Thermoleptolyngbya sichuanensis A183: one gene and its partner. Each later gene encodes a partner of the first gene's protein in a complex. Links are inferred from orthologs where the notes say so. Each region holds a gene or a part of one and is shown on either strand. Other genes may lie near its edges.

What was found.
Region 2: the proteins of uvrB (region 1) and pcrA are in contact, whole or in part, in a crystal structure (PDB 7EGT), measured with the Thermus thermophilus proteins. The link is inferred for Thermoleptolyngbya sichuanensis A183 from one-to-one orthologs. Residues at the interface, in WP_096411307.1 of Thermus thermophilus: Glu23, Leu25, Arg26, Asp27, Gly28, Glu29, Arg30, Phe31, Arg55, Glu326, Asp327, Phe328, Glu379, Ser382, Gln383, His398, Gly400, Arg401; in WP_096412145.1 of Thermus thermophilus: His654, Arg656, Phe657, Gln666, Asp668, Glu669, Lys680, Arg681, Leu682, Ser683, Lys685, Tyr686, Ala687.

The regions. Positions count from the first base shown.
Region 1 is NZ_CP053661.1:4,248,528-4,263,705, forward strand. What follows is about bases 8,035-10,960. They hold uvrB (excinuclease ABC subunit UvrB), read left to right. Parts: upstream 8,035-8,430; coding sequence 8,431-10,491; downstream 10,492-10,960. Other genes in these bases: HPC62_RS17740 (phycobiliprotein lyase), read right to left, coding at 8,035-8,184; HPC62_RS17750 (glycosyltransferase family 2 protein), read left to right, coding at 10,920-10,960. In the rest of the region: HPC62_RS17705 (hypothetical protein), read right to left, coding at 1-91; HPC62_RS23535 (bluetail domain-containing putative surface protein), read right to left, coding at 371-1,696; HPC62_RS17715 (glycosyltransferase family 4 protein), read left to right, coding at 2,162-3,463; HPC62_RS17720 (M48 family metalloprotease), read right to left, coding at 3,608-4,513; HPC62_RS17725 (S8 family peptidase), read right to left, coding at 4,815-6,593; HPC62_RS17730 (nucleotidyltransferase family protein), read left to right, coding at 6,850-7,206; HPC62_RS17735 (HepT-like ribonuclease domain-containing protein), read left to right, coding at 7,203-7,538; more of HPC62_RS17740, read right to left, coding at 7,645-8,034; more of HPC62_RS17750, read left to right, coding at 10,961-11,948; HPC62_RS17755 (AI-2E family transporter), read right to left, coding at 12,066-13,157; HPC62_RS17760 (alpha/beta hydrolase), read right to left, coding at 13,197-15,178. UniProt on the Escherichia coli protein: The UvrABC repair system catalyzes the recognition and processing of DNA lesions. A damage recognition complex composed of 2 UvrA and 2 UvrB subunits scans DNA for abnormalities.
Region 2 is NZ_CP053661.1:1,644,151-1,659,428, forward strand. Bases 3,567-6,592 are described here. They hold pcrA (DNA helicase PcrA), read left to right. Parts: upstream 3,567-3,916; coding sequence 3,917-6,268; downstream 6,269-6,592. Other genes in these bases: HPC62_RS06965 (DUF1517 domain-containing protein), read right to left, coding at 6,309-6,592. In the rest of the region: HPC62_RS06940 (ABC transporter ATP-binding protein), read right to left, coding at 264-1,085; HPC62_RS06945 (hypothetical protein), read left to right, coding at 1,542-1,772; speB (agmatinase), read left to right, coding at 2,002-2,958; HPC62_RS06955 (DUF2237 family protein), read left to right, coding at 3,175-3,549; more of HPC62_RS06965, read right to left, coding at 6,593-7,457; HPC62_RS06970 (hypothetical protein), read left to right, coding at 7,737-7,895; HPC62_RS06975 (ABC transporter substrate-binding protein), read left to right, coding at 8,100-9,527; HPC62_RS06980 (peptidoglycan D,D-transpeptidase FtsI family protein), read right to left, coding at 9,600-11,894; HPC62_RS06985 (hypothetical protein), read right to left, coding at 12,039-12,743; HPC62_RS06990 (hypothetical protein), read right to left, coding at 13,588-13,827; HPC62_RS06995 (hypothetical protein), read left to right, coding at 13,826-14,515; HPC62_RS07000 (cation:proton antiporter), read right to left, coding at 14,550-15,278. UniProt on the Escherichia coli protein: A helicase with DNA-dependent ATPase activity. Unwinds DNA duplexes with 3'-5' polarity. Translocates on single-stranded DNA with 3'-5' polarity. Initiates unwinding more efficiently from a nicked substrate than double-stranded DNA.

The DNA of each region.
Region 1 (15,178 bases):
GCAGGCAGGCGATCGCCATACAGGCCGCCTCAGTCGGGTCGCTGGGAGCGGGCGTTTCATCGCGCCCATCTTGGCAGAACGGGTTAGACATATGGCACGTTGCTCCTGTGGAATCTGGGGAGAGTCTTTGGGTTTGGGGATACTGATCTGCCCCATACCTATAGGTCTTCACTAAAAATGGATTGAATTACGCATAGAACAGATCACCCGATGCCGCGCCTCATTTCCATGCCCTAAGTGGCGCTACGAAGGAAGCTGCCAGAAGCCCCGCAGATGCTCGACTGGCAATCCAAATCGCAAATCCAAGCTCGAGAATTGATACAGCCCTGACTATCTATCTCGTGGCTATCTATCTAGGAATTACGCAGCGTCATGCAAAATAGTTTCTTGCAGACAGAACACCCGGCTGCTCATCCCCCGGACGGAACTGAATGCCCGTCACCTCTACCAGCAGGTCGTTGTTCGGGCGAAAGGCGGCTCTGTTGTCGTTGACCGAGAGGTAGGTCTGACCCTGAAACTCGAAGAATAGCGCCTGGTTTGCCCTAAGCCGCTGATTTCCGGGCTGGCTGGGGCGCGTGTCGGCGTAGGCAGTACTGACGGCCTGGGCCAGCGTGGTGATGCCTGGTTGGTTGATTACGCCGACGTTAAACAAGGCTCTGGGCAATTCCCGCGTTTTCAGCCGATTGTCAAAATCAAGCTGAATGCGATCGCCCTCGGTGGGGTTAAAGTCGGTTATCCGGTCGGGGGCCCGCAGCAACGAGGTTCGGAGTGCCTGGGTGCGGTTGCGTCCCGAAAATACAAAGCGATCAGCTCCCGCATCGCCCGTCAGCACGTCGGCTCCGGGGCCGCCGATCAGCACGTCCCGCCCCGGGCCGCCTAGCAGCGTATCGTTGCCCGCCTCGCCGCGCAGGGTGTCGTTGCCGCCGCGCCCGTCGATGGTGTCGTTGCCCCGGCCGCCCGTCAGCACGTCGTTGCGATCGCCCCCGATGATGTTTGCGCCGCCGACCGAAAACCCCGGCAGCGGCCGCTTATTAAACGAAAGAATCGTAAGGTTGTCGATTTCGTGGTTGTTGGTCAGCGCCCCCGTCGCCGCCGCAAAGCCAATTTTGAACGTCGCAGGGACGGGGCCATTGCCCGCCTGCACCACGTTGAATCGATCAACCACCACTTCGCCAGGATCATTAAAGTCGCGATCGCCGTTCAGATCGTCAAACACTGACAGCAATCCGGCCGGCGACAGTTCAATCTGCACAGCCCGCCGCGCCTGGGTGCGATTCCCCCCCGGATTGTCTAGGCTGATGGGCAGCGTCCGACTGCCCGTGAGGTAGCGATAGTTATTTGCCTCACTGCCGCGCACCCCGACCGAATCTTGCAGCGGCGGTCGCCGTCCCCCCACGCGCCCTTCTGAGGCAATCGAGAAATTGCCCACCGTGTCGAACCCAATGCCCAAGTAACCACCGACCAGACCCGGCTCGGCGTTTCGCGGCGCGTAGCCCAAGGAGCCGCCAAACCCGCCGGCCTGGGTCGGCGTGGCGTTGCCATCCACCAGAAAGAAGCTAATGCCATCGCCGCCACTGCTGCCATAGGCGTAGAGGTCAAAGCTGACGGAAAAGCCTGTGCCCGTGCTGATGGTTTGGGGAAACAGCACGAGAGAACCCTGGTTGGGCTGGGCAGCAGTGAGTTTGAGCAGCGTCATGATGGTGTTTGAAAAGTTTGCAACAAGATGGCTTTTCTGCTTATTAGCTCAGAAAAGCATCCACACAAAACATTGACCCAAGAGGCAATGTAAAGTCTTCTAAAGACTTTTCTCTGGCTAGATTCTCAGGGATTTCCCGGTCTGTCTCGGCAGCTTTTTCGTAAAGATTTAATGAAGCCTCATAAAGTAGAGATGAATTGGAGGCACAGCGCGGAAAGAGCGATCGCCCATCTGCCCTAATTTTGGAGCCAGTTTTGGGGCGATCGCCCTCCCGTCAAGCCGAGTTTCAGATGGTTACAGACGGCTACAAAACGTTTTGCACACTACTATGCCAACCGTGCGCTTCCCTCTTAAATAACTCTAGAAACGGTTCGGCAGCGACTCGCAGGAATATTTCAAAAAGATTCAGCGGGCAAATGACTATCCAGCAATCAACCCAAAGACCACCAGATCAGGGAGCAATGTATGTCAGCGGATCGGCTTCGAGTTCTGTTGTTGATTGAGCAGTGCAATCCGGATCTACCGTCTGTGCCCAGCGTGGGGTATCAATATTTCAGGACAATTTGTGACCGAGTTGATGCGACATTAATCACTCACGACCGCAACCGAGATGCGCTGGAGCGAGTTGCGCCAGATCAGAAGATTTTCTACATTTCCGAAAGCCGCTTGATGCGGCGATATTATCACTTGGTTGATCGTCTGACCGTGATCAACGGCCGAGTGAATTGGCCGCTGCATAACGTGCTGGCTTACTTGCTATACGAGGAATTTAATCATCGAGTTTATCGGCTGTTTCACACCGATGTCCGGCGGGGAAAATATGACCTGGTTCACGCCATTACGCCGATGATGCCGCGCTATCCGGTGAAGCTGGCGCAGGCCTGCGGACAAACGCCGTTTATTCTGGGCCCGGTGAATGGCGGCGTTCCTTTTCCCAGAGGGTTCGGCGCGATCGCCCGCCGGGAATTTTCGTACTTTAACTTTCTGCGGGGGCTGGGTCTGCTGCTGCCAGGATATCGAGCAACCTATCAAAAAGCCGATCGCGTTTTAGCCGGGTCATCCTATACCTTTGGAATGCTGCAAAAGCGGTTTCAATTGGGCGATCGCCTCCGATTGTTTTACGAAAATGGAATTCCGACGGAGTTCTTTGGGCGGGGTGCAAAACGAGAGAAGGGCGATCGCATCAACCTGCTATTTGTCGGTCGTTTGGTGCCCTACAAAGGTGCAGACATTTTGCTAGAAGCGCTGGCAAAGATTAAGCCCCTTGCATTATCGAAAACTCAGCTAACCATCGTCGGGGATGGGGCCGAGCGGGAATATTTAGAAGCGCTAACGCAGCGGCTTGACCTGCAAGACATTGTAGAATTCGCAGGCTGGGTTCCTCATTCAGAAACACATCGGTACTACAGTCAGGCGGACATCTTCTGCTTCCCGTCGATTCGGGAATTTGGCGGAGCGGTGGTGCTGGAGGCGATGGCAGCGGGACTGCCCTGCATCGTTGCCGACAATGGCGGCATCGCCGAATACATGACCCCCAACACGGGCTTTACCCTTCCGCTGCATTCCCGCGAGCATCTGGTGTCTACGCTAGCAGAAAAAATTCAACGGCTAGTGGAAGACGAGGCGCTGCGATTGCGCCTGTCGCAAGGGGCGATCGCCCATGCCCGCCAGTTTGAGTGGGAACACAAGGCAGAACAGATTGTGGCGCTCTATCACGAAGTGCTGGCAGAACGTCGGGTGTTCTCGCCTGCGGAAGCGCTGATCTGAGCAGCATCAACGATCCTAGTGTCTGGGCTGATGTCGATTTTAGATTTTAGATTGGTGATTTTGGATTGCCCGTCACCCTTCCCTCTTCGTCCTTCGTTTTTCGTTATTCCCTCTTCGTTCTTCCCTCTTCCCTCTTCCCCCTTCCTAAACCGACGGACTCAACGCGGTCGGCGGATTCGTCTCTGAACTCGCGGCTCGTGCGGCCATTTCCTTTAGCCGCTTAATCCGTTCTTCAACAGGCGGGTGCGTCATGAACAGCGTCATCAGCCCTTCCCGCGATAGAGGATTCACGACGAATAGCGGCGCAAAGGCAGGATTGCCGTGGATGGGAACCTTCTGTCCTGTCGCTTCCAGGGCCTCCAGAGCGCGAACCAGCGCCAGGGGATCGCCCGTGATCTCGGCGGCTCCGGCATCGGCGGCAAACTCCCGCGTGCGAGAAATCGCCATCTGGATCAGCCCCGCTGCCAGCGGCCCCACCACCAGCAAAAACAAGATTGCCAGGGGATTGTTGCCGCGTCGCCCCGCCCGCGACACTGGAAAATAGAGTGCGCCCAGCGTCAGGATGCGCCCTAGGTAGGTGAGCGATCCGGCCAGGGTTCCCGCCACAGCTTGCGTCAGCGTATCGCGGTTGCGGACGTGGGTGAGTTCATGAGCGATAACGGCATCCAGCTCGTCTGGCGGCAGCAGCTTGATGAGGCCTTTGGTGAGGGCGATCGCCGCGTGATTGGGGTCGCGGCCGGTGGCGAAGGCATTGGGCGACTCTGACGGCACGATATACACCGCAGGCATAGGAAGCCCAGCGCGATCGCACAGTTTTTCAATGCGGTCGTACAGCGCTGGAGCCTCTTCTCGCGGCGTGGGCTTGGCCTGAAACGCCGCCAGTGCTGCCTGGTCGGAATAGTACCAGGAGCCGAAGCTGCTCAGCGCTGCAAATGCCAGCCCGTAATACAGACCCGTTTCATCGCGCACCAGCAAATAGCCCGCCAGCACAATCAAGCCGCTGAGCAAGGCCAGCAGCGCCAGCGTTTTGAACTGATTGATCCCAGCCATAGAACCCTTGTAAGTTCGTGTAAACCTATGTAAATCCGTGTAAATCCGTAGTGCAAACCCAGTCAATCGACAGATTGACTTCGAGTGTTTATAGCATCGCAGATGCCTACCCTGGCAGGGTCTATCTGAGGAAAGAAAATTAACAGTCGGCAGTCGCTGCCATCCCTTTCCAAAGAGGGACAGGACTTACACGCTGGCAATAAGCTTTCTGGATTTTGGACGATTTCTCACGGGCTGCATCCGCGAGAAATCGTCCCCCTGCGTAAGTCGCTAGAGGGATTCTAAAGAGGGAGGTGGGGAACTAGGCGCGGGCAGCCGCCTTGGCCGCCAGAGTTGCCAGACCCACACAGAGCAGCGCGTTTAACGCCAAGTATCCACGGGCGATCGCCCCTGCGCCCAATCCCATCACCTGCGGATCGACCACCGCGCTAATGCCCAAACAGGCCGCCACACCCAGCGTTGCGCCGATGGCCACCCACTTGCCCCAGGCATGGCCCAGCAGCAGCGCCACTAGCCCAAACGGAATCAGCACGCTGGCGAAGAGCGGGTTCAGTGCTGCGCTGCCGGATATTGCGCCGCCCAGTTCAGGAATCGAGCTACCCAAAAGTCGGAAGGGATATTGCGGCAGGTCGTAAATATAGAAACCCCGGAACGGGAAAAAGCCGCTGCTGCCTGCGACTAGGCCCAGCCCCAGCGACAGGCTCAGCACGGGCACATAGCGCCGCAGCAGCCACGCCAGCAGGTATGACCCCAGCACCATGCCCAGCTTGGGCAACAGCGCCACCGCGCCGCCATCAAACCAGAAGCGCAGGTTGAGATAGCCATTGTCGTGCAGCCAGCGCAGGAAGTCTTTCACGTCCAGATTTTCCTGCTGGGCTAACCGTACAGCAGCGTTGGCATCCAGCCGGCCTGCGCCGAAGTGGTTGAGCGGGTCTTCCGTAACCTGGCGAGCGGAGGATTTGAGGATTTGGGCGATCGCCTCCGGTTCCGTAATGCCTACGGATTTCACCAGCGCAGCAACGGCGGCAACGTGGGGCGCGGCCATGCTGGTGCCCTGGAAGGCACGAAACACGGGTTCGCCCGTCTCCGGATCGATAGTTTGCTGCAAAATGCCGCCTGCGTCGTTTTCGCCCTCAAACGCGCCGCCCGGTGCGGCAATGTCCACGCCCGCGCCGAAGTTGGAATAGGGCGCTTTGGCTCCCGTGGCATCCACGGCCGACACGGCAATCACGTTGCCATAGCGGGCGGGAAATCCGGCAGCGTTGGTGTTGGCGTTGCCTGCCGCTGCCACAATCACCACGCCTTTGCCGTGGGCATAGTCGATGGCATCCCGCATCACGCCCGCGTCGCCACCCCCACCCAGGCTGAGGTTAATTACGTCCGCCCCGTGGTCGGCAGCAAAGCGAATCGCCTCAGCAATGTCCGTCACCGTGCCGCCGCCCTCCGCGCCCAGCACCTTCAGCGGCATCAGGCTGGCTTCGTAGGCAATGCCCGCTACGCCGAGATTGTTGTTCGTGGATTGGGCGATTGTCCCGGCGACGTGGGTGCCGTGGCCGTTGTCGTCGATCGCCTCTTCCCGGTCGTTTACAAAGTCGTAGCCGGGGACAAACTTGGTCTGCTGCAAATCGGGCACAGGCGCAATGCCCGTGTCGATGACGGCAATGGTCGTGCCCGCGCCCTTGCTCTCGTTCCAGGCAGATTCCATCTGAAGGGTCTGGAGATTCCACTGTTTGGGATAGTCGGGGTCGTTGGGCACGTCCAGTGTGCGATAGATATAGTTGGGGTCGATGGATTCTGTATAGCGGCGCAGGTCAGAGCGGCGGAGCGATCGCAGGGTTCGCTGATCTCCTGGCAAAATGTAAACCTGCTCAGCCTGAGAAAAGGCGCTGTTGAGTTGGGGTGTGATGCTGAACTGTTGGGCGATCGCCCCTAGCTGCTGCTCCACTTCTGCCGCCGTCAGGTCATCCCGAAAGTCCAGCACAATCGACTCATACTCGCCCCGACTGCCCAGCCCTGGCACATGACCCAGCGCCAAGATCAGCCCCGCCAAAAACAGCCCAATCCACCACAGCCGTCCCATCGCTCCGACTCCCAGGAAGTGTTTCTTCCCAACGATAGCTCAGGCGCTAGCGGAGTTGGAGGGCAGAGTTAAGAAACGCAACTGAGAAGCTTTCGCTTTAATTCGCTCTAAATTACTTCAAGTCTGGGGTTCAGGATTAGCAGCCATTGCAAGCCGGAGGTGCCATCATCAAAGCGCAAGACTCAGCGAAAATGAGAAGTAAGTCCAAAACCCAGACGATTTCTCCACGCTCCCCACTGTCACCAGATCTCGCCCTATGACATCTTCTCCTTTGTTGCCGGATCGTATTGCTCCAGCCCTTGCAGCAAACCTGACGTACATCAAGCTCGATCGCGCCAAGCTTGCAGATTTTTGCCAGAAGCACCGCATTCGTAAACTCTCGCTATTTGGCTCCATCCTGCGCGACGACTTTGATCCAGATCGCAGCGATGTCGATTTCCTAGTGGAATTTTTGCCAGAAGCTCGCATTGGATATTTTGAAATCGTTCGTATCGAAAATGAGCTATCTACCATGATTGGTAGAAAAGCGGATCTCAGAACACCTCAGGAACTCAGCCGTTATTTTCGGCAAGAAGTAATTGATGAAGCTGTTACTCAATATGCGCGAACATGACCAAAATTGACGATACAACTCGCCTGCAACATATGCTGGACTATTCCAGAAAAGCCTGCGAATTTACACAGGGTAAAACTCAAGCTGATTTGGAGTCAAACGAAGTGCTAACACTGGCAATCGTTCGGCTGATTGAAATTGTTGGCGAAGCCGCAGCAAACGTATCTCCAGAGCGTCGGGAAGAGTTTCAAGATATTCCCTGGAGTGAAATTATAGGCATGAGAAATCGCGTCGTTCATGCCTACTTCGATGTCAACTTTAATATTGTTTGGAATACAGTGACCTACAATTTGCCATCGCTTATTGCTCAGCTCGAAGCCTCTCTCGAATAAGCAGGGTATTGAGCCATATAGCGGCTAGTTCTCTACGTGCAATTCTGCGTGAACTTGGCAGCTAGATAGGCCAGGGTTGCTTCAAAGCTGCCCCTATTCCCAGTCTCTAAACAATTCGCTTTTCCAGATATTGCCCAATCATCTGCTGTTCGCCTTCGCGGGTAATGATGGTCTGGCGGGTGCGGTAGAGTTGCCCGATGAGCTTGATTTCCTCCTCGAAGGAGGAGCCTTTGTATTCGGTGCGGAGGCAGAGGGTTTGGGGGTTGGTGAAGTAGTAGAGCGCGGTGACAGGCTTGGTGGTGGCAAAGCCGCGATCGCGGTACAGTAGACTTCCCATTGCGCCGAAGAGGGTAGAGCCTCTGGACTGGGTGCGTCCTGATAGCGCCTCGGCACTATTCCAGACGACCTCCGTGCCGCAGGTGAGGCAGGTGTCATCTTCCAGTTTGTGCAGGCGGGCGAGGTGGCGCAGTTCGTCGCAGCCCTGGGACAAAAAGCGGACTTGAATCTGGCTGACCATTTCCTTGGTTTCGCCGTCGGGCAGGGTGTAGTAGCGCCGCTCAGAGCGCCATTCGCCAGCAGACTGCTGAAAGAATTCGGCAATTTGGGAATCGCCTGCGGTTGTGGTCAAAGAAGGCTGAAACGTCACCGAACTGTCCTCACACTCGCAACTAAGGTTAACAAAGTAAATGGGGAAACCTGCACTTTTGTCAATTCATGCTTGCGTTTCTGTAATTCTTTTTAATATAACCCAGAGGGTGGGATTTTAGGGCCCCCTGGATGGGTAATTATTCTCAGCGATCGCCCAGATATATTGTTCCCATCTAACCCCGAAAAGGGTCAAATCCGGCATGATGTAAGAGGGCTGCTTGTTCTCAGCAATTTAACAACGGGTATGTCATCGTTCAACATTCAGGCACCGTTTGAGCCAAAGGGCGACCAACCAAGGGCGATCGCTCAACTCACCGACTACGTGCAGCAGGGACACCGCTACCAAACCCTGCTGGGTGCAACGGGCACGGGCAAAACCCACAGCATCGCTCGTGTGATTCAGAACGTGGGCAAGCCGACGCTGGTGCTGGCCCACAACAAAACGCTGGCGGCGCAGTTGTGCAATGAGCTGCGGGAGTTTTTCCCTGACAACGCAGTGGAATATTTCATTAGCTATTACGATTATTACCAGCCGGAAGCCTATATTCCGGTGACGGATACTTACATTGCCAAAACCGCGTCGATTAACGAAGAAATCGACATGCTGCGCCATTCTGCAACGCGATCGCTGTTTGAGCGCAAAGACGTGATCGTAGTGGCCTCCATTAGCTGCATTTACGGACTGGGAATTCCGGCAGAGTATTTGAACGCATCGGTTCGCTTTGCCGTGGGCATGGAGACGGATCAGCGGCAGATCTTGCGCGATCTCTCCACCGTGCAATATGAGCGCAATGACCTGGACGTGGGGCGGGGCCGATTCCGGGTCAAAGGCGATGTCCTGGAGATTGGCCCGGCCTATGAAGATCGAATCATTCGGATTGAGTTTTTTGGGGACGAAATCGATGCCATTCGCTATATCGATCCGATTACGGGTGCGACGCTGCAAAGCATGGAATCGGTGAACATTTACCCTGCCAAACACTTTGTCACGCCGGAGGATCGGCTGGAGGCGGCCTGCATTGCCATTCAGGATGAACTCAAGGAGCGGCTGGCGGAATTGGAAAGCGAAAATAAGTTATTGGAAGCCCAGCGGCTAGAGCAGCGCACCCGCTACGACTTGGAAATGCTGCGGGAAGTGGGCTATTGCAACGGCGTGGAAAACTATGCGCGACACTTGGCAGGTCGCCCGGCCGGGTCGCCGCCGGAGTGTTTGCTGGACTATTTCCCCAAGGACTGGCTGCTGGTGATTGACGAATCGCACGTTACGCTGCCGCAGTTGAAGGGCATGTATAACGGCGATCGCGCTCGCAAAACCGTCCTGATCGAACATGGGTTTCGTCTGCCCAGCGCTGCCGACAACCGCCCCCTTAAGGACGAAGAATTCTGGCAAAAAGTGAATCAGTGCATTTTCGTATCAGCCACACCGGGCGACTGGGAGTTGCAGGTGTCGGATGGCGTATTTGAAACAACGGGCGAAGGCAAAGACGCATCGAGTGTTTACCTTCGCGGAACCGGGCGGGTGGTGGAGCAGGTAATTCGCCCGACGGGGGTGCTTGATCCAGAAATTTTTGTGCGGCCGACGGATGGGCAGATCGATGACCTGCTGGGCGAGGTGCGCGATCGCGTGGAAAAAGGCGAGTGCACGCTGGTCACCACGCTGACCAAACGCATGGCCGAAGACCTGACTGAATATTTGCAAGAGCGTGGTATTCGGGTGCGCTATTTGCATTCCGAGATCAATTCCATCGAGCGGATCGAGATCCTGCAAGATTTGCGTCAGGGGGCGTTCGATGTGCTAGTTGGCGTGAACCTGCTGCGGGAGGGATTAGACTTGCCAGAAGTGTCGCTGGTGGCGATTTTGGACGCAGATAAGGAAGGGTTTTTGCGGGCAGAGCGATCGCTCATTCAGACCATTGGCCGGGCAGCGCGGCACGTCCGGGGACAGGCCATTCTCTACGCCGACAACCTCACCGACAGCATGGCCCGAGCCATCGAGGAAACCGAGCGCCGCCGCCAGATCCAGATGGAATACAACGAGAAACACGGCATTACGCCGCAGCCGATCGTTCGTCGCCAAAACAATGCGATTCTGCAATTTCTGGAAGTGTCGCGCCGAGTCAGCGCCCACGAACTGGAGGAAATGATCGACCAATCGGAGGATCTGCCCCTGGAAAATATTCCCGACCTGATCGTGAAGCTGGAAGCCGAAATGAAGGAAGCCGCGAAGAAGCTAGAGTTTGAAGAGGCTGCTAAAATGCGCGACAAGATTAAGCAATTGCGCGATCGCCTCACGGGTCGTCGCTAGTCCTCAAGTGTAATCAGTTTAAGGTTCAATTTTAATGTCCAGATAAACAATGTCTAGATAAACAATGTCCAAATAAACAATATCCAAATAAACAATATCCAAATAAACGACCAAACCTGGTTCAAAGCGGGGGTATCCCACTTTTGTAACCCTCACCCTACAGCCCTCTCTCAAAGCGGGAGAGGGACTTCCAATCCGGCTCTCCTTCTCCTGCTCTGGGAGAAGGGGCTGGGGGATGAGGGCAAACTTGCAGCCCTGGGATGCGCCCGTTCAAAGCCGACTCACAAAAGCCTTATCACAATTGCTTGAGAGTCGTCTCTTCACTTTGTCAGTTGAAAGTGAGATCTAGATTCCAAAGTGGTTCGTAGACCCATTCGCAACCCGATTCGCCACTCTATTCACACCCACCTCACACCCACGTCACGCCCATGATCGGACAGTCGAGGTCGTCACAATCCGGAGGTTCTCGATGCAGCGATTTCCCCAAATATTCCATCGTGGTGCCTGTGTACAACGAAGAGGCGAATATTCCAGAGCTATATCGCCGCGTCAGCCGGGTTATGGAGTCGCTGGATGGAGACGCAGAGCTAATTTTGATTGATGACGGCAGCGGCGATCGCACGCTATCCATGCTGCGCGACCTGCACCAGCAAGACCCCCGCGTGCGCTACCTCAGCTTTGCGCGAAACTTTGGGCATCAGACAGCAGTGACGGCGGGGCTGCACTTTGCACGGGGCAAAGCAGTGGTGACGATGGATGCCGACTTGCAAGATCCGCCGGAGCTAATTTTGCAACTGGTGGAACGGTGGCAGGAAGGCTATCAGGTGGTCTACGCCCAGCGGACTCGCCGCAAACAGGAAGGTCTGCTTAAGCGCGGGCTGGCCTACGGCTTTTATCGCATTTTGCGGAAGCTGGCGGATGTGGACATTCCCACGGACACGGGCGACTTTTGCCTGATGGATCGCGCAGTGGTGAATTTGCTGAATCGGATGCCAGAGCGCAACCGCTACATTCGCGGACTCCGCGCCTGGGTGGGCTTTCGGCAGACAGCGGTGCTGTTTGACCGCGACCCCCGGTTTGCGGGCGAGGTGAAGTATACCTTTCGCAAGTCGCTGGCGCTGGCGATCAACGGGCTGGTGTCGTTTTCGATTATTCCCCTGCGGCTTTCGACCTATATGGGCATGGCGGCGGCGGCGATCGCCCTGCTGATGATGGGGCTGGTGGTCTACTGGCGCTTGTTTGAACCCAACTCACGGCTAACGGGCTTTGCTACGATTGCGATCGCTGTCTTTTTTCTGGGCGCAGTGCAGTTGATTTGCATTGGCATTCTCGGCGAATATATCGGGCGCATCTACGAAGACGTGCGCGGCCGCCCGCTCTACACCCTGGCCGAGGCAGGTGGCTTCGAGGATTTGCCCCATCCCCAATCCTTCTCGCACGGGGTTTCGGAGCCGTAATCCTCTAATCTGCAACGATTGCGCGAGGCAGCCATTGCGTTAATTGTTGAATTGTTGGTTGAATTGTTGCACTGGCTATTTCGCTAATTGTGCTAACTGCGTCAACTTTTGCGCTAGCTATTGCGCCACATCTACGGGCTGATTTTCTGAGGCAGCCGAGCTAGCCAGCAGCGCCTCCAGCAGGTTGCCCCGATTGGTGCGAACCGTGTCCACCGTTGCCTTGATGAAGCCTGCAATCGGCACTGCCACCAGCAGCCCCAGCACACCGCCCACCTTCAGCCCGATATCCAGCGAAATCAGCATCCACACAGGGTTTAGCCCCGTCAACTCGCCCACAATGCGCGGGCCGATCAGGTTTTCGCAAATCTGGATAATCACCGCGCCGACGATCAGCACTTTTACACCCAGCCAAAAGTTTTGCAGCGCCAGCAGGGAACTGACGATCACCAGCGTCGTGCTGCCGCCAAAGGGAATCAGGCTGGCCGCACCGATGCCCAGGCCAAATAGCTCTGCCAGGGGAATTCGCAAAATCAGCATTGCCGCCGTTTGCGACAGACCCATGATGGTGGCTAGCGTCGCCTGTCCCACAATGAAGCGCTCAAAGTTTTGCGGTAGCGACTGCCGAATGCGATCGCCCCAGGGCGACGGCAGCCAGCCCAAAATTCCCGCCCAAAGCTGTTCGCCCCGCAGCACCAGGAAAATCGTGAACACCACCGTCAGGAAGATATTCACAATGCTGCCAATGGCGCTAAAGACCAGACTGATGACCTGCGTGGTGAGCGATCGCAGCACGCCCGTCAGCCGCTCGATCTGCTGATTCAGCGTCGTACTTAGGTCTACCGGAATCTGTTGCTCAATGGCCCAGGCTTCCAGCGATTTCAACTGCTGCTGGCCAGACTTCAGCCATTCTGGCAGGCGGGTGAGCAACTCGTTCGACTGGCGCAAAATCAGCGGCACGATAAACACCAGCAGCACGCTCAGCACAATCAGGAACAGCAGAAACACGACTCCGACGGCAATGCTGCGCCGCACACCGCGCTGCTGCAAAAAGCGGATGGGATAGTCCAGCAAGAAAGAAACGAGCGTTGCGGCAATCAGGGTGCTGATTAGCGGCTGGAGCCACTGGGCAAACAGCAGCAGCAGCCAAGCGTTGAGAAACACGACGGGGAAAATCAGCCCAATCGTAAAAATGCGGGGTAATCGACTCAACGACTCAAGCATGAGGGACGCAGTGGCAAAAACCAGAAGTTAGGGCGCTTCTGATGATCCTATCGCGATGTCGCTCTGTTCGTCCGACTCGACGACGCTTGTGTCGATGTCCACGCTGCCCGGTGTGGGAATGGCGCGATAGAGAAACCGAATCGTGTCGCGCTCATCAAAGCGATCCAGTTCGTGGCGGACATCTTCTTCGCTGGGCGCAGTGACTTGCATCAAAAAAGGCAGCAGCTTGAACGTGGGCGTATAGGTGAAAAAGTAGCCGCCATGCACGTCGATGCGCCCTGTTAGATAGAAGAACGTGTTAATCGCATCGATGGGAATCGCGGTGAATGGGTTGAGCTCCAGGGCAACCGCGTTCACGCCCTTCATCTTGGAGCAGTCCAGGTAGCTGAAATTTTCAAACAGGTCATAGGCAGACGTGGGACGCACCGCCTGACGAGTCAAAATTGCGCCGCGAATCAGCAAAATCTTAAGCTGCTCTCGGCGGCGCTTGCGGCGGGGCGTTTTTTGGATTTCTTTCTCTGGGTTGGGCGGCAAAAACACGTTTCCCAGGCGCAGACCTGACATTTCCACGCTGGGTTCGCTAAACCAGTTGCCCAGGGTGGAGAGATAGCGCAACACAATGTCGCGATCGCTCGACATTAGGTAAATCTGCTCGCAGCGGCGAATGGCAGAGCGGACGTAGTTGTTTCGCCCTTCCCGCAGCAGCTCCAGGGGAATATCGGGCGAGGCCAGAATCAGCTTGCCCAGCTTGAGGCAGTCGCCCAGTCCATCGTCATTGGATTCCTGGTCATCTTTGCCAAAGCGATCCGACAACACCCGCAGCACGTTCACCAGCACCAGCCCGCCCATGCTGTGGCCAATCAGGTTCACCAGCTTGCGGCTGCGCTTGAGGGCCAGTTGAACCCGCTCGTCGCGCTCCGGCAGCCCCATGTCTTGAAGCATGAGCCGCTTCAGCGATTTATCCAGCCGCCAGAAAAATTCCGCGAGATCCGGTGCGCCATAGTGAATCGCCCGGTAGCGATCGCGCTGATAGACCACCGACCGCAACAGCATCAGCAGCGACAGCCACAGGAAAAAGACCCCAGCGGCGATCGCCAGATGCCACTGCGGCCCCACATCCCGTACAAGGTCAATCTTCTCTGCCAGTTCCGTGAGGCCAATCAGCACCACGCTGGGAATAAAGCTGAGCAGCAGCAGGCTCCCCAGAAATTTCATTAAAATTTCCAGATTGCTCATAGAGTCCCGGATCAGCCCCCGGTTAAACACGGGCTGTTCGCTGGGCCAGTGATAGCCGATGTAGAGATGCTCTTCGCCCAGCGTGTCGGTGGGTTCCCCGCCGGGTTTGGGTTTGGCAAAGAGGTAGTTGGCTTCGTCTGAAAGAAACTTGTAGAAGCCACCCGCCGGGTTGGCGTAGCCGTGCGTCCGCAGGGTCAGGGCGCGGATGTTTCGCTGGTGAATGATTTCCGCCAGCTCATCGACATTAAACAGCGGGCGAAACAGCTTGGGGTTGGGGAGCGATCGCTCGACCGCCAGCGACACCGATGCCGTGCTGACCACCAGAAACGTATTCTGGGTACACCACTCGCCGCATTCGCCCTGCTTGCCCTCCTGCCCCAGATAGCGATACACCTCAAAGTTTCGCCCAATGGCTTTGGTAAACTCGCGGCGCTTCCAGTGGTTCAGCGTTTTGATGACGTACTCTTCGTCTACAAGCCGACAAAAGCCGGGATAGCGCTCCTGACACTGGGCCCAGTCAAAGGCTTGGGCATGGGTTTTGAGTTCGTTATGGAGCGCATCGGCGATCGCCCTGGGGTCGGCCTTTCCCTGATACACTGCGGGATCTGCGTCATACATCGGCTCGTAGGCAAGCTGCACGATTCGCGCCTTGGCCCACCAGTCCGAAAAAGGAGCCGCATTTGCCACAATGCCCCCCAGCCAGCGCTGGTCATTGGCACAGGCCTCACGCCCCGCTGACGACTCTGCCCAGCGATAGGGCAGCGCCTCCTCTA
Region 2 (15,278 bases), 2.6 Mb from region 1 along the record:
CCAAGTCGAGTCTTGTCGCGCTGCTTTGTTGCAGACCAGGAGCTTCAGTTTGACAGGACGCAGAGATTCAGCAGTGAAGCCTGGACTATATCAAACGGTGCGGCTGGGTCTTGCTTCATCCGGGCTGTCCAACGCTACCGTCTGGTGCTGCATCAGATCGGCCAAGACAGTAAAATACGCCCCGTTTCCGGCATTCCAGAAAAGGCTTGCTCTTGCCTGATAAACAGTATTCTGGGCCTGCCTCAAAGATTTCCTGAGATTTTCTACGCCTGAATTTGACCGTCTTCGAGATGGGCGATCGCATCTCCAAATTCCCTCACGCGGGGGTCGTGCGTGGCGATCAGCACGGTGCTGCCCTGCTCTCGCGCCAGCCGACAGAGCAACTCCATGACCTTGCGCCCGTTGGCCGAATCCAGCGCCGAAGTCGGCTCGTCGGCAATAATCAGGTCGGGGCGGCCCACCAGCGCCCGCGCCACGGCGACCCGCTGCTGCTGTCCGCCCGAAAGCTGCCGGGGCAAAACGTTTGCGCGGCTTTCTAGCCCTACGGCATCGAGGAGCGATCGCGCTTCGGTGCGGGCACTGGGGCCAAAAACTCCTTTGATATTCAGCGCCAGTTCCACATTTTCCAGCGCCGTCAGGCTGCGGAGCAGATTGTAATCCTGAAACACGATGCCGAGATGCCGATTGCGGAAGTGGGCCTGGGCGGCGCGGGACAACTGGGTCAGATTGGTGCCTAGCAGTTCGACCTGTCCTGCGGTGGGCGAGAGCAACCCTGCTACGACTTGCAGCAGCGTGGTTTTGCCTGCGCCTGCTGGGCCCATAATCAACTGCACTGAGCCACGGGGAATTTCTAGATTAATGTGCCGAAGCGCCTGAAACGGCTCTCCTTCGCTGCGAAAGACCAGATCGATGTCGCGCAGGGCGATCGCCACTGGAGAAGTCGCCACTGGAGAGGTCGCCACTGGAGAGGTCGCCACTGGAGAGGTTGCCACCTGAGGCGCGGCCAGCAGAGGGGCGATCGCAGTGCTATCTGCCCTGAAAAAAGGAGCTGACTCGGCAGCGGATTTGGCAAGTCGAAGCAGCATAACCCAGCTTTCCTTGTTGCGAATGAATCTGTGGTGAATAAACTGCCTGAATGCTCCCCACGCCCATATTCTCGCGAATTTACAAATTTCCAGCGCTAGCTCGTAATGAATCGTTGGGAGTTTGCAAACAGATTGTATGACCTGTTTTGTATTCTGCAACTCGTGTTTGCAATTTGCGTTTGCAATTTGCGTTTGCGATTTGCGTTTGCAAGGAGTGGCTGCAATCATCGCCCCTATGTAGCCGCCCTAAAAAGTACCCGATGGGGGAAGTGTGCCTGTTGGGGGGAATCGATAGGCTGAGAAGGCACGGGCTGTAGTGCTTTTGTGGTGAATTGTATTACATCTGGGTGCATTGAGAGCCGATCTTTTTAGCGCATTTTTTCTGGCGCATTTTTTCTGGCGCATTTTTTCTGGCGCTTTTTTTTGGTGCATTTATTTTTGAGAGGAATCTGACCCATGAAACGTGACTCTGGTGTGCGGCTCGGTGTGCAGCTTGGTGTGCGGTTTGGTGTCTGGCTCACCTACGCTGCTGCGGTTTTCATCAGTTTGCAAGGAGCGGCGATCGCCCGTCCGGTTCAGCTTGCCGCTCGACAGGATTCAGCGCAAACGGTGCAGCGGTCTGACCTGATTCGTCCTATTACGCCCATCGACCGGATTGACTTGCCAAGAGATACCTCGCGGCGCTAGGAGATGGCAGGGGGTTGAGGATCGCTCACTTCAGCCCTCCAAATACGCCAGCAACCTTTAATACCCGGCCTGTATCAGATCCGACCTGTATCAGAATAGAAGCAGGCTATAGGGGCGATCGCCCGAATTGCCTTGTCAGTGCCTTGCCATTGCCTTGCGAGTGCATGATTCAGTGCATTCTCCGGATGCTTTCGCTCTGGCCGTCTGTCTTCTACCTGCTGTTTTTCTCATGCCTTCTCTCAAACCGCCCCGCTATCAGCCTGCCAACTCGCTCGAATCGCCGCGTTTTTCGGGGGTTCGCACCTTTGCCCGACTGCCCTACGTGCAAGATCCGGCGGATGTAGATGTGGCCATTGTCGGGCTGCCGTTTGATACGGGAGCGACGTTCAAGGTGGGGGCGCGGTTTGGACCAGAGGCGGTGCGCGGTGCGTCGGCGCTGCTGCGGCCCTACAACCCTGAGCTAGACGTGATGGTATTTGAAACACTGTCCTGTGTGGACTACGGTGATGCGCCCGTGGTGCCGGGGTTTATTGAGGACAGCTTGGGGGCGATCGCCCGCACGATCCAACCTCTGGCCGAAGCGGGCGTGGTGACGCTCAGCATTGGCGGCGACCATAGCGTGGCGCTGGGGGAACTGCGGGCGCTGGCTGCGGCTCATGGGCCGCTGGCGCTGGTGCATTTCGACGCACACGGCGACTATTGGGACAGCTACTTTGGACATAAGTACACCCACGGCACGCCGTTTCGCCGCGCTGTGGAGGAAGGGCTAATCCTTCCCGAAGCCTCGGTGCAACTGGGAATGCGCGGCCCGCTCTACGATTCCGACGATCTGGATACGCCGCGCCACGCCGGGTTCACCGTGCTGACCACCACGCAACTGATGCACCACACGCCGGAGGAAATCGGGGCGCTGGTGCGGGAAAAAGTGGGCGATCGCAAGGCGTTTCTCTCCTTCGATGTGGACTTCTTTGACCCTGCCTTTGCCCCCGGCACGGGCACCCCCGAAGTCGGCGGGCCCACGAGCTTTCAGGGACTCGGCTATCTGCGAGCCTGCACGGGACTCACCTGGGTCGGCGGCGACGTGGTAGAAGTGCTGCCTGCGATGGATCATTCCCAGGTGACAGCCCACCTCGGCGCACAAATCGGCTACGAGTTCCTGTCGCTGGTGGCTCTGTCAAAGCGTTAGTTTGTCGGATTGGGTTCCGGTGTTCCGTCTTCTAATACGCCTTTAGGACTGCTGCCCCCTGCATGGCGCAACTCTCGCAGTCTGCTCCGCTTGTGTTGCCTGATTGACGCTAGTTTCTACAACCCGTAGGCTACAAAAGGGTAGCGGTGTCGCTGTTGCCGTTTGCAGTCTTTGAATTTAGCGGATTTAGCGCAGAGTTTAACGCGAGAGGAATTCATGGCAGACGCAAGAAATGTACTGGGCAGCAAGCTGGAGGTTTGCTCGATTTCGCCGATGACGGGTTTCTATCGGGATGGTTGTTGCAGCACGGGGGCGGGCGATTTTGGGGCCCATGTCGTGTGCGCTGAGGTGACTCAGGAATTCCTCGACTACACCAAAGCCCAAGGCAATGACCTGTGTACGCCCATGCCTGCCTACGGGTTTCCTGGCCTCAAACCGGGCGATCGCTGGTGTCTCTGTGCTTCCCGCTGGAAAGAAGCGCTGGATGCTGGCGTTGCGCCGCCGGTCGTGCTAGCTGCGACTCATGCTTCGGCGCTGGAGTATGTGTCGATGGCCGAGTTGGAGAAACATGCGCTGGACTTGGCGGGGTGATGGGGCGTTTGGCTGGTATTGATTTTGGATTTTGGATTTGCAATTTTGGATTTGCGATTCTGAATTTTGGGCGATCAGGGAAGTCTTATTGGGGCTTGCGGCAGCTTCACTTGTCGCGCCATTGGGGGAGTTGGCGCTAGGGGCGATCGCCCGCACCCAAACCTGAAGCTTCTGCCCCTGAAGTTTCTACAATGAAGTTTCGCGGAAGTTTCACGAATCGGGTCAGAATGGTTAATCATTAAATACCTCAGAAAATGCGTCAGATCGACGGGTGAAAGACATTGGGGTCTTGGATTTAACCCCTGCTCCATCCCGACATTCCCTCACCTCCAGCATTCCGCGCTCCCTGTTCCCCCTCCCTCACCCCATGCCCAAAACCGCCGACTTCCTCGCCCACCTCAATCCGTCCCAGCGCCGTGCCGTCGAGCATTACTGTGGACCGCTGCTGGTGGTGGCGGGCGCTGGCTCTGGCAAAACGCGGGCGCTGACCTACCGCATCGCCAACTTGGTGCTGACCCATCGGGTAGACCCCGAAAATATTCTGGCGGTGACGTTTACCAACAAAGCCGCCCGCGAAATGAAGGAGCGGATTGAAAAGCTGTTTGCCGAGCGCGAGGCCCAGAGCAAGCACGGTAAACCCCTGGAGGCACTGCCCGAACATGAGCAAACGCGGCTGAAGTCTTTTGTTTATAAAACGATTACCAAAGACCTGTGGATCGGTACGTTTCACGCGCTCTGTTCCCGCATTTTGCGATTTGACATTGAAAAGTTTCGGCATCCTGGTGGCTATTCCTGGAACCGCAATTTTTCCATCTTTGACGAATCCGACGCGCAGGCATTGGTGAAGGATATTGTCATCAATCAGCTCAATCTAGATGACAAGAAATTTGATCCGCGCTCGGTCCGTTACGCCATTAGCAATGCCAAAAACCAGGGCTGGTCGCCCGCTGATTTGGAACGGGAACAGCCCAACTTTCGCGGCCGGACGATCGCCAATGTGTATGCTGAATATCAAAAAGCACTCGCCGCAAATAACGCGCTTGACTTCGACGATTTGATCCTGATCCCCGTCCAGCTATTCCGCCAAAATGAACAGGTTTTGGCATACTGGCACAAACGCTTCAGACACATCCTGGTGGATGAGTATCAGGATACAAACCGCACGCAGTATGACCTGATTCGACTATTGGTGACGAACGGCGAAGAGACGGAAAATTTCAAAGACTGGGAATACCGCTCTGTATTTGTTGTGGGCGATGCGGACCAGTCGATTTATTCCTTTAGAGCAGCGGATTTTCGGATTTTGCTGGAGTTTCAGGACGATTTTGGCGATGGGCTGCCGGATGACGACACGCGGACGATGGTAAAGCTGGAGGAAAACTATCGCTCGACGGCGAACATTCTGGAAGCGGCTAATGAGCTAATTGAAAACAACACCGAGCGGATCGACAAGGTGCTGCGGGCGACGCGGGGCGCGGGCGAGTCAATCTTTCTGTTTCGGGCGGAAGACGAAACCGATGAGGCGCGATTCGTGATCGACCAGATCCGCCAACTGGAGCAAAATAACCCGGAGTTGCACTGGGGCAGTTTTGCAATTCTCTATCGCACGAACGCGCAGTCGCGGGCGTTTGAGGAATTTTTAGGGCGCTACGGCATTCCCTACAACATCGTCGGCGGGCTGCGGTTCTATGACCGCAAGGAAATTAAGGATGTGCTGGGGTATTTGAGGGCGATCGCCAATCCGCAAGACACCGTGAGCCTCAAGCGCGTTATCAACACGCCCCGGCGCGGCATCGGCAAGACCACGATCGATCGGCTGGAGTCTGCTGCCCGCGACCTCGATCGCACGCTCTGGGAGGTATTGACCGATGAAACCCTAGTCAGCACGCTGGCGGGGCGCTCTGCCAAGGCGGTCAGCGGCTTTACCAACACTATCCAGACCTGGCAAGCGAAGCTGGAAGACACGCCGCCCGCGGAAATCGTGCAGGGGGTGCTAGAGGATTCGGGCTATGTAGCAGACCTGAAGGCGCAAGGCACGAACGAAGCGGACGATCGCCTGCAAAACGTGCAGGAACTCTATAACGCGGTGCTGCAATTTGAGGAAGAGAACGAAGGCGCGACGCTACTGATGTTTCTGGCCAATGCGTCCCTCGCCTCTGACCTGGACAATACGAAGGAAGACCAGCGCCAGGTGTCGCTGATGACGCTGCATTCGTCCAAAGGACTGGAGTTTCCCGTGGTGTTCCTCGTTGGCGTAGAGCAGGGCCTGTTTCCCAACTTCCGCTCGATGGAAGACCCCGCCTCGCTGGAGGAAGAGCGCCGCCTCTGCTACGTCGGCATTACCCGCGCCAAGGAGCGTTTGTTCATCAGCTATGCCCGTGAGCGGCGACTATATGGCACGCGGGAACCCGCCGCACCATCGCTGTTTTTGGCAGAACTGCCCAAAGAACTGCTGCTAACCAGCGCGGTGGGCGCATTGCCCAAGAAACTGGCAACCCCCATCCGCGAGGTGAAGGCGAAGCGGGCCCAGGAAAGCTTGCTCAACACCCACGCGGATGATTGGAAAGTGGGCGATCGCGTCGTTCACAAAGCCTACGGCGCGGGCCAGGTGACTCACATCTTCGGCGCAGGCAACAAAATCTGCCTTGCTATCAAGTTTCCGGGGCAGGGGCAGAAGATCATTGACCCGAAGATCACAACCTTGCAGCGAGTGATTTAATCCCTTTATCTGATTACCGAATCCCTCGACCTGCTAGACCCTAAACCTGCACCATATCGGCATAGCCCGTCAGCAGTTCCTCGCGGCTGAGGCTGTCGGTGGGGTCTTGGGGAGTCCACAGCAGTTCGTAGATGGCGAGGTATTCGGGCGGAATGGCCCCCAGGCGGCGCAGGGCAAGCTTCAGTTCCTCGACCGTGTGGATGGGGCCAAATAGGGGGCGGTCGTCTTCTGTGCCGACAATCAGCGTCACCACGATGTAGGCGGCGGGGTCATCGTTGGGGTTGAGGTCAAGCGGCTGTCGGCGAATTTTGCCGCCCACGTTCACCAGGGTTTCGGAGGTGAATTTGCCTCGCTCTTCGATAGACCATTGTTCAAACAGGCGGGCAGCTTCCTCGCGGCTGGAAACGGTCTTGGATAGGGCGCGGGCGTGGGTCCAGTTTTCGGGCGATCGCAGCAGCACCAGCACCGTTTCTCGCAGCGCCTCCGACAGCCCTGCCTTCGTGTCGGTATTGATGCCTGCCACTAACTGGTTCAGCCGTTCCTGGATATATCGCGCCTGGGACAACAGCGCCACTTGGAGCAGCGTCACCGTCACAATGTCGTTCTCCAGTTCGCCGCGCCCCGGACGAGCCGCCGGAATGCGCGATCGCCCCGTGCGCTGCATGGCCGACATCACGGTGGAAAAAATCATCAGCCCCGCAGGCAGCAGGAAAAACAGCAGAAACAGCCCACCCCCGCCCCCGCCGCCAACGGGCGTGACATAGCCGCCGCCGGGGGCAACGATCACGGGTGGCCGATTGGACGGAATATAAATGGGGCCGGGCGGCGGATAGTAGCGCCCCGGTACGGGGAAATAGTCAGGCGAGGTGTAGCCACCGCCATAGCCCCCGGAATAGCCACCGCCAGAGTAGCCGCCGCCCGAATACCCCCCGCCGGAATAGCCGCCCCCAGCCGATCCGCCGCCCGACGGACGGTTGAATGTGCCGCCGCGATAGCGACCACCCGAAGCCGCCTCAGCGCGTCGAGCAAAGCCCTGCCGCAGGGGATTGCCCGTTAGAAACTCTCGCCCGCTTAGCCCGCCTGTCCCGTCTACGCTTAGGCCATTGACCAGCGCCAGTGCCAGCAGCGTCGTTGCGCCAAATTGAACCGTCTGGCGAATCTTGCGAAACCGGGTCATGTGTTTAGCCATGATGTTTGTCTTTGGCGAATTCTTGGCCGCGTCTAGGGCGTGTTCGTGTTTTAAAGCCTTTTGATCCCCCCTTAGCCCCCTTAAAAAAGGGGGGAACCGAGCCGAAACACTCCGGAGGTCCCCCTTAATAAGGGGGATTTAGGGGGATCGACTCAAGGCAATCAACGACCTAGAAAGTTTTAAGACACTGCCTAGCCGAGGGGAGTCAGCGAAGCGCGGAGCCTGGGATGTCTCGCATAATCCTACGAGCCAGAGAGAACGTCAAGTAATCTCAAACTAATGTCAATTCTGAATTTTAGATTGGCGATTTTAGATTACCAGCCAAAGCGTCTGGAAGCCGCTTGGGTCGGTCTTTTTATTAGGGCTTACAACGGTTACAAGCAATTTTTAGATTACCAGCCAAAGCGTCTGGAAGGCTTGCAGCGATTTTATCCGTAGCGCTTTTGGGAAGAATGGAGGTAGGCGACGATGGGCGTTGGGCAACATTCTCTACCCATGCTGCCTGCTTCCGTAGAATCGGCAGAATCGGCCGCCAATTCGTCATAGGTCTCGTAATCTGATAAGTATGAACTGATAAAAGAACGGATAAAAGAACGGATTTTACGCGGTTATCTTGCGGCTGAGTGCCCTACCCAAACGCCTATGTCTCAGAAAAATGAAACGCTTCCTCTGATTTTGTCGCTGCTGGTGACGCTGTTGCTGCTAGCAGGCGGCATTTGGTGGTTTGGCAGAAATCTGGGTTTTGGTGGCGTGGGCATCGGGCAGGGCGGTTCTCCCTCCACAAGCAGTCCAGGGCAGGGCGGCGGGGCAGGGCGTATTAGCGATCGCCTCAGCACCGGGGCGCAACTGCTGTTTCCCGAAGGAGCCTCCTCTCAGAAGCAGGCGGCCGTGCAAGCCCTGGCCAATCGAGACTATCAGGGGGCGATCGCCAACTTGGAGGCCTCCCTCCAGGCAAACCGCAACGACCCGGAGGCGCTGATCTATCTAAACAATGCCCGCATTGGGGATCAAAATTCCTACACTATTGCTGTGGCCGTCCCAACTGCCACCTCCGCAAATTCGGCTTTGGAAATCTTGCGGGGCGTGGCCCAGGCTCAGGATGAGGTGAATCGTGCAGGCGGCATCGACGGCGTGCCCGTCAAGGTGATGATTGTCAACGACGACAATAGCCCCGATGTGACTCCGCAGGTGGCGGATGCGCTGGTCAAAGATCGCTCGGTGCTGGGCGTGATTGGGCACTTTGGCAGCGATGCCACGCTGGCGGCTGCCCCGGTTTATGAAGCCGGTCGACTGGTCATGATCTCGCCCACCAGCACGTCGGTTCAGCTTTCGGGCGCAGGGCAGTACATCTTTCGCACCGTGCCGAGCGATCGCTTTACTGCTGCGGCCCTGTCTCGGCATATGCTAGAGCGGCTGCGGGTTCAGCGGGCTGCGGTTTTCTACAATTCCCAAAGCGCCTACAGCACCTCCCTCAAAAATGAATTTACGACGGCTGTCTTTAGCGATGGGGGGCAGGTTGTGGGCGAATTTGACCTGTCGGCTGCGGGGTTCGATTCGGTGGCTTCGTTTGACCAAGCTGCCCAGCAGGGTGCAGAGGTGCTGGTGCTGGCGGCCAACACAGCCACGCTCGACCCGGCGCTGCAAGTTGTGGCGATTAATCGACGGCGGCTGCCGATTTTGGGGGGCGATAGCCTTTACAATCCCCGCGTGTTGCAGGTCGGCGGCGAGTCGGCGGTGGGCATGGTGGTCGCCGTGCCGTGGATCTTGCTGGCAGACCCCAATGCGCCCTTTGTGCGCTCCTCGCGGCAATATTGGGGGGGTGACGTGAACTGGCGCACCGCTATGGCCTACGATGCGGCGATCGCCCTTATAAGGGCCATTTCTATTGGCAAAACCAATCGCGCTGCCATTGCGGAATCTCTGCGCTCCAACGCTGATACCATTGAAGGGGCGACGGGTGTGGTGCGGTTCCTACCATCGGGCGATCGCAACCAGGCCATGCAGCTCGTGGAAATCGTCCCCAGTCAGTCCCAGTTTGGGTATAGCTTTTATCCCGTGTCTCAGCCGTGAAGGGGAATGGACGCGCCATTTGCGCCACTCACATTTGCGCCACTCATTATTGCGCTACTGCTCCACATTGCGCTACTGCTCCACGACCGTCGTATCCGGAGCCTTGCTGGGAGAAATCAGGTCAATGCGGATCAGCGCTTCCATCACGTCGCGGGCGATGGGCGCGGCAACGGTGGAGCCGTAGGCATTGTCGCCCTGGGGTTCATCGATGACCACCAGCACCGCATAGCGGGGAGCCTCAACCGGAAACAGGCTGACGAAGCTGGTGATTCGGGCAACGTTGTCGTAGCCGCCCGTGGCGCTGGCTTTTTGAGCCGTCCCCGTTTTGCCAGCAATGCGATAGCCAGGAATTTGGGCGGGCGTGCCTGTGCCTTCTTCGACGGCCTTTTCCATCATGCCCAGCACGGCCTGCGCCGTTTCACGCGAGAAAACCTGCTTGGGCGGCGCGTATTGGGGCTGCCAGTGGAGCTTGCCGCTGCTGTCAAAGAGGCCTTCGACGACGTGGGGCGTGACCAGGAAACCGCCGTTGGCGATCGCCCCTTGCAGCCGCAGCAGTTGCACCGGGGTCAGGCTAAAGCCTTGCCCAAAAGCAGTCACTGCCACCTCCACCGGATCGCCTAGGAACTGATCCCGTTTTTTCACCTGGCCGGCTGTTTCAAACGGCAGATCGATCCCCGTGGGCTTGGCCAGTTCGATCTTTGCCAGCCAGTCGTAATAAATCTCTGGCTTCAGCGTTTGCATGATTCGCACCATGCCGACGTTGCTAGAGTGGGCGACGATTTCCCCGACGGTTTGGGAACCCCGCGCCGCGCCGTCGCTGTTCTGAATCGGCCAAGGGCCGATGTAGATTCGCCCTTCGTCATAGAAGCTGTCGTTGGGGCGGACGGTGCCGGCTTCTAGGGCGATCGCCACGTTGATTGGCTTGAAGGTTGAACCCGGCTCGTAGGGATCGGTCAGCAGCCAGTTGCGGAGCTGATCCATCGGGTAGGTGTAGTACTGGTTGGGGTCAAAGGATGGCTCTATTGCCATCACTCGCAGCGCCCCCGTCTGTACCTCCATCACTAGCACCGCGCCCCGCTTTGCGCTAAACTCAGCCATTTTTTGTTTAAGCGCTTTGCGAGCAGCTTGCTGGAGCCGTCGATCAACCGTGATTTTTAGCCGCAGGTCGTCCTGTTTCAGCATATAGTTGGGAATTTCGCCAGGCTTAACGAGATCCTGTCCGCGGCGCAAAAAGCGAGCCACTTGGTTCGACCGCTCCAGGGCCGCCCGCTGGGTATACTCCACACCCGCCTGCGCTTCTCGATCTAGATTGACATAGCCCACTACCTCCGCCAGTAGGTCTTGCTGCGGGTAGAAGCGCTGCTGTCGGGGAAGCAGTTCTAGCCCGTCCAGCCGCAGGGCCCGAATCCGGTCGGCGGCATCTTCCGAGAGTCCGAAGGTAACCTCGATGCCGCTGTCCTGCTCGTCGAACAGATTAGCCAAATCTACCGAGGACTGGTTGAGGATGGGGGCGATCGCCTCGGCCACCTCATCCTTGGACTTTTTGAACAGCTTGGGATGGGCGTAGAGCATGTAAACCAGCCGATCCACCGCCAGCGACGTACCCTGATGATCGACAATTGGGCGGCGCGGCAAAATCGGCTGCAACCTCACCGTCTGCTGAGCTTGGGCGCGGCTGGACAAGACATCTGCCTGAAGCACCTGCAAGCGAAACAGATTGGCCGTCAGCCCGATTGCGCCAAGGGTCAACACGCCCCACACCAATAGCATCCGCGCCGCTGAGGGATGGCTGGCGGGATCGACCCGATGCAGACGCACAGACTTCGACGCTGGGCGAACCGCCGATCGAGGGGCTGTCTGCCGTTTCCCCCGCTGGGGGCGCGATCCCGACGGGTTCACACGGGGTTGGGGGAATCGAGCAGAACGGCCCGGACTTGCTGGACCAGGTGTTCTCTGACGGGGCGATCGCCCCTGGGACGCACCCCCCAGAGATGCACCCCCCAGAGATGCGCCTGCCAGAGATGGGCCCGCCAGCGATGCACGCCGCAACGGCCGCTGAGGCGATACGACTGAACGGGCCGTCCGCTGGGCAGCAGACCGAGTTGCCCCTTGTCCGGGAGATTTGCGAAGCGATCCCTGTGGGAATCGCCCCTCGCCCAGATCATGGAGAACCTGCCAGGCTGCGTTCAGCGATCGCCCCCACTGTCGCAGCAGGCGGCGGACAGAGACGGCAGGAGAACGACGGGGCGGATTGGTAGCTGGTCGTCCCGTCGTCTTTGCAGGTTTACTTGCAGGACTAGAAGAACGCTTACCAGCCGCACGCTGGGATCGTCGAAGACCAGAGGGTGGGGGAACCGATTGGGTCATGACAATGCCAAAAAATACTGAGCCAAAAAATACTGACAAAACACTGAAAATGAAAATGCCCTGTTGGGACGGGAAGCCAGATTGCATCAGCCTGAGTCTGTCCAGCGATCCCGCGCCAACCCAAGTCGCCTTGGCTCATATCGGCTAATAGGCCATTGGCACTTCTGCGGGCAGGGGTGCAGCAGGCTCCGAGGCTGGACTTTGGACTGGGCTTTGGGCAGGAGCGGGCGACGGTGCAGGCAGGAAAATCGCGCTTTCGGGCGTGGGCAAGATCAGCCCAGAGTCGGGGCGCTCAGCCTGGTTTGCGAGATGCTGCCGCAGGGTTTCGCTGGCTGCCGTTAGCTGGCGTTCTTGTCGTTCTAGCGCTTGCATCCGGTCAAATTCGCCGCGCCAGAGATGCTGGATATAGACCGTCCAGCCGTACATTGCGAAACTCAGCGTCACCAGCCCTGTGGTAATCACTGTCGAGGCCCGCTGCGTCCGCAACAGCTGATTGAGCCAGCGCGGTTTTCGAGCCACCGGAATGGACTGAACCACTGGGCGATCGCCCTGCCGCTGCGCCGATCGAGCCAGCCGCCGCGCAGTTCGTTGAAGCCTCGGCGGCGGATTGAGGGAAGCAGGCTGGAGTGTTGCCCCAGATCGGGGTGACGCAATCAACTCCACTGGCGGCGATTTTCGGACAGGACGCGGAGGCAGCGGAGCCAGTTCTCCCTGCTGGGGAAATGGGGCAAGCTTGCCACCGCTATGGGCCGATGCTGCGTCAAACCGCCTGGAAATTGGACGACGGGCCGTTTGAGTAGGCACAGGAGGGCGACGGCTTCTGGCAGGAGGACGGGGTGCAGCGGTCATAACTCAAGTACAGGCGATCCAAGCGCGGCGTTGTTCCAATCATAGTGGAAGAATTCGGGAGCGGAACAAGCCCCACTCAAGAAAATCTCCCTGCATCTCTCTAAAAATTCCATTCCGAAAATCGCGATTCTGACTCTGTGACTCCAAGCTTTGCCTTTGAGCCTGACTGCCTGACACATCTCTGGAAACCCCTGATTTCTCGTAGGGGACGCTGGCCCAAAAGCTCCTCTGACCAAGCCCTCCGGCTCCAACTCAGGAGCTATGGGCTTCGATCCCAAGACAACGAATTTTCTGGGCTTTCGGGACTTGTGTCAGGCAACCAGCCTTTGAGCTGTTACTTTGAGCATTACTTTGAGTTGTTACAAAGTTCGACGCGACATTCATCAATCTTGCTAAGAGTTGCTATACCTAAGATATGGTGTGTGGAATTTGCTCAGTAGCACACTCGCAGACGGTCTTCATTTTCTCCGTTACCTCTGAATCTATTGCCTTCGATTTGATCTGTTGCCTTTGATCCTCAGGTCTTAGAAGCTTTAGGTTCAGAGGCTATTCGTCCTTACCGCCTGTCACCCTGCTGCTTCCTTTCAGTTGCTTAAAGTCTGACAAAGGTTTTTGCCGAAAATCTAACAGACTAATAGAGAGGATTCACGCGCTTGAAATTAGTGCTTAAGGTTTGAAAGATTGCTCACGGATTGCTCACAGGCTGTGCCTGCCAGAAATCATTCAATCGTGTTAGGTCTAACAAACCCTAAAGCCTGAGTACACCTGAGCTTTTGCTCCAAGTGGGTTGAACCTGTATGGGTTTGAACCCGGCATTCTTGTACTTTTTATTAACCCAATTTGTTTAATCCAACTGGACAAATCGTTGATGCTGGGACTGGATTTGGATCAGGTTCAAGCAGCGATTTGATTGCAGCCCCATGCTGACACTTGTGCTAACAAGTGCTTGCGGCGCTGGGTTAAAACAGGCAATCATCCGGACTTCTCTATTGAATTGTGATTCAGCAGTTTGCTCCTTTTTTAAGGAATTGCCTTTTTGAATTGCCTTTTTGAAAACACCGTTTTTGAGTTGCTTGCCCACCATGAACCAACCGCCTGTCCAGCTTGACCCGATCGACAGCCCCTTTCCCGTCCCCTGGAACTGGGTGCTGACGACCCAAACCGAAGCGCCAGCCGCCAGTCTACACACCTATCGCACGTCGGCGCTGCTGTCGCCAGATGGTCAGTACATCGCCTATAGCCGATTGCAAATGCAGGTCGGCACGGATATCAGCCGCAGCCGGGTCAGCAGCGCCCTGTTTGTGGAAAATTTGCAGACCCGCGAGCTGCGAACCGTATCGCCGACTTCGCCCCTGTCGAATAATCCTTTTGCTGAGCAGGGTGAGTCGGATCTGGCGGGCAGTATTGCGATCGCCATTCCAATTGCCTGGTCAGAAACGGGCGATCGCCTCCTGTGTCGAGAGTTTGAATCGCGCTTTGCTGCCAGCCATGCATCGGACTATGCCGTGGTGTGGGAGCAGTTTTCGGGCAATGTCTACACGCTTGCGCCCAGCTTTGTGAACTATACCAATGCAGTGTTGCTGGGCTGGAGTCAGCAATATCCTGATCGAGCGCTGTTTCGCTGCTGCAATTTGGGCGATCCCGAAGTTCACTACTGCACGGTCGATCTGCGGGGACGAACGCACGTCGCCACGGAAGATCAGCCTCTGACCTTTGGGCTGATCAAGACGCATCTCTGGGCGGGGCCGCAGGTTAGCTCACGGGCCAGCTAGGGTTCAACCGCGTTGAACTGCAACTGCGCTTGATTTAAGAAGCCTCGCGATCGCCCCGTGGGACGGTATCCATCACCGGGACACTGAGCGTGGGCGGAGACAGCGCAGGCAAGATGGGCGAGGCGGCAGTGATCCACTGGTAGGCGTGGTTGAGGTGATAGAGCGTGCCGCAGAGCAACAGGCGATCGCCCGCCTGAATTTCAATGGAGCCGTCGGGAAAGCGGATGAACTGTCCCTCTCGGCGCACCGCCTGCACTTGCACAGCGTAGGTCTGCGTCAAATCCAGGTCGCCCAGGGTCTGCCCCGCTAGCGGACTGGCATCGGGTACGGCAACCCACTGGCAGGAGAGGTCTTTGGCGGGCACGGGCACTTCCCCGGTGGCCAGATCCTTGAAGGTGGCAATTTCTGACGCATCGCCCACCAGCAGCAGGCGATCGCCCGATTGCAGAACGGTTTGCGCGTCGGGATAGTCGATGCGATCGCCCTCTCGCCGCTGAATCGCCATCAGGCTCACGCCTGCAATCCGCCGCAGGTCTGCCTCTTCGAGCGTCATACCCGTCAGCGGAGACTGGTCAGGCAGGGCATACCACCTGCTGTTCATGTCCTGTGTGGCGGCCTGGAGATCGCGAGATACGTCTTTGGAATCCTGCTGGGGGCGCAGTTCTCGATAGTGGCTATTGCGAATTTCGGTTACTTCCTGAAGCACCTCGGTCGTGGATCGCCCTGTGCCAATGAGCAGGTGCGCCGAAAGCTCCAGGCTGGC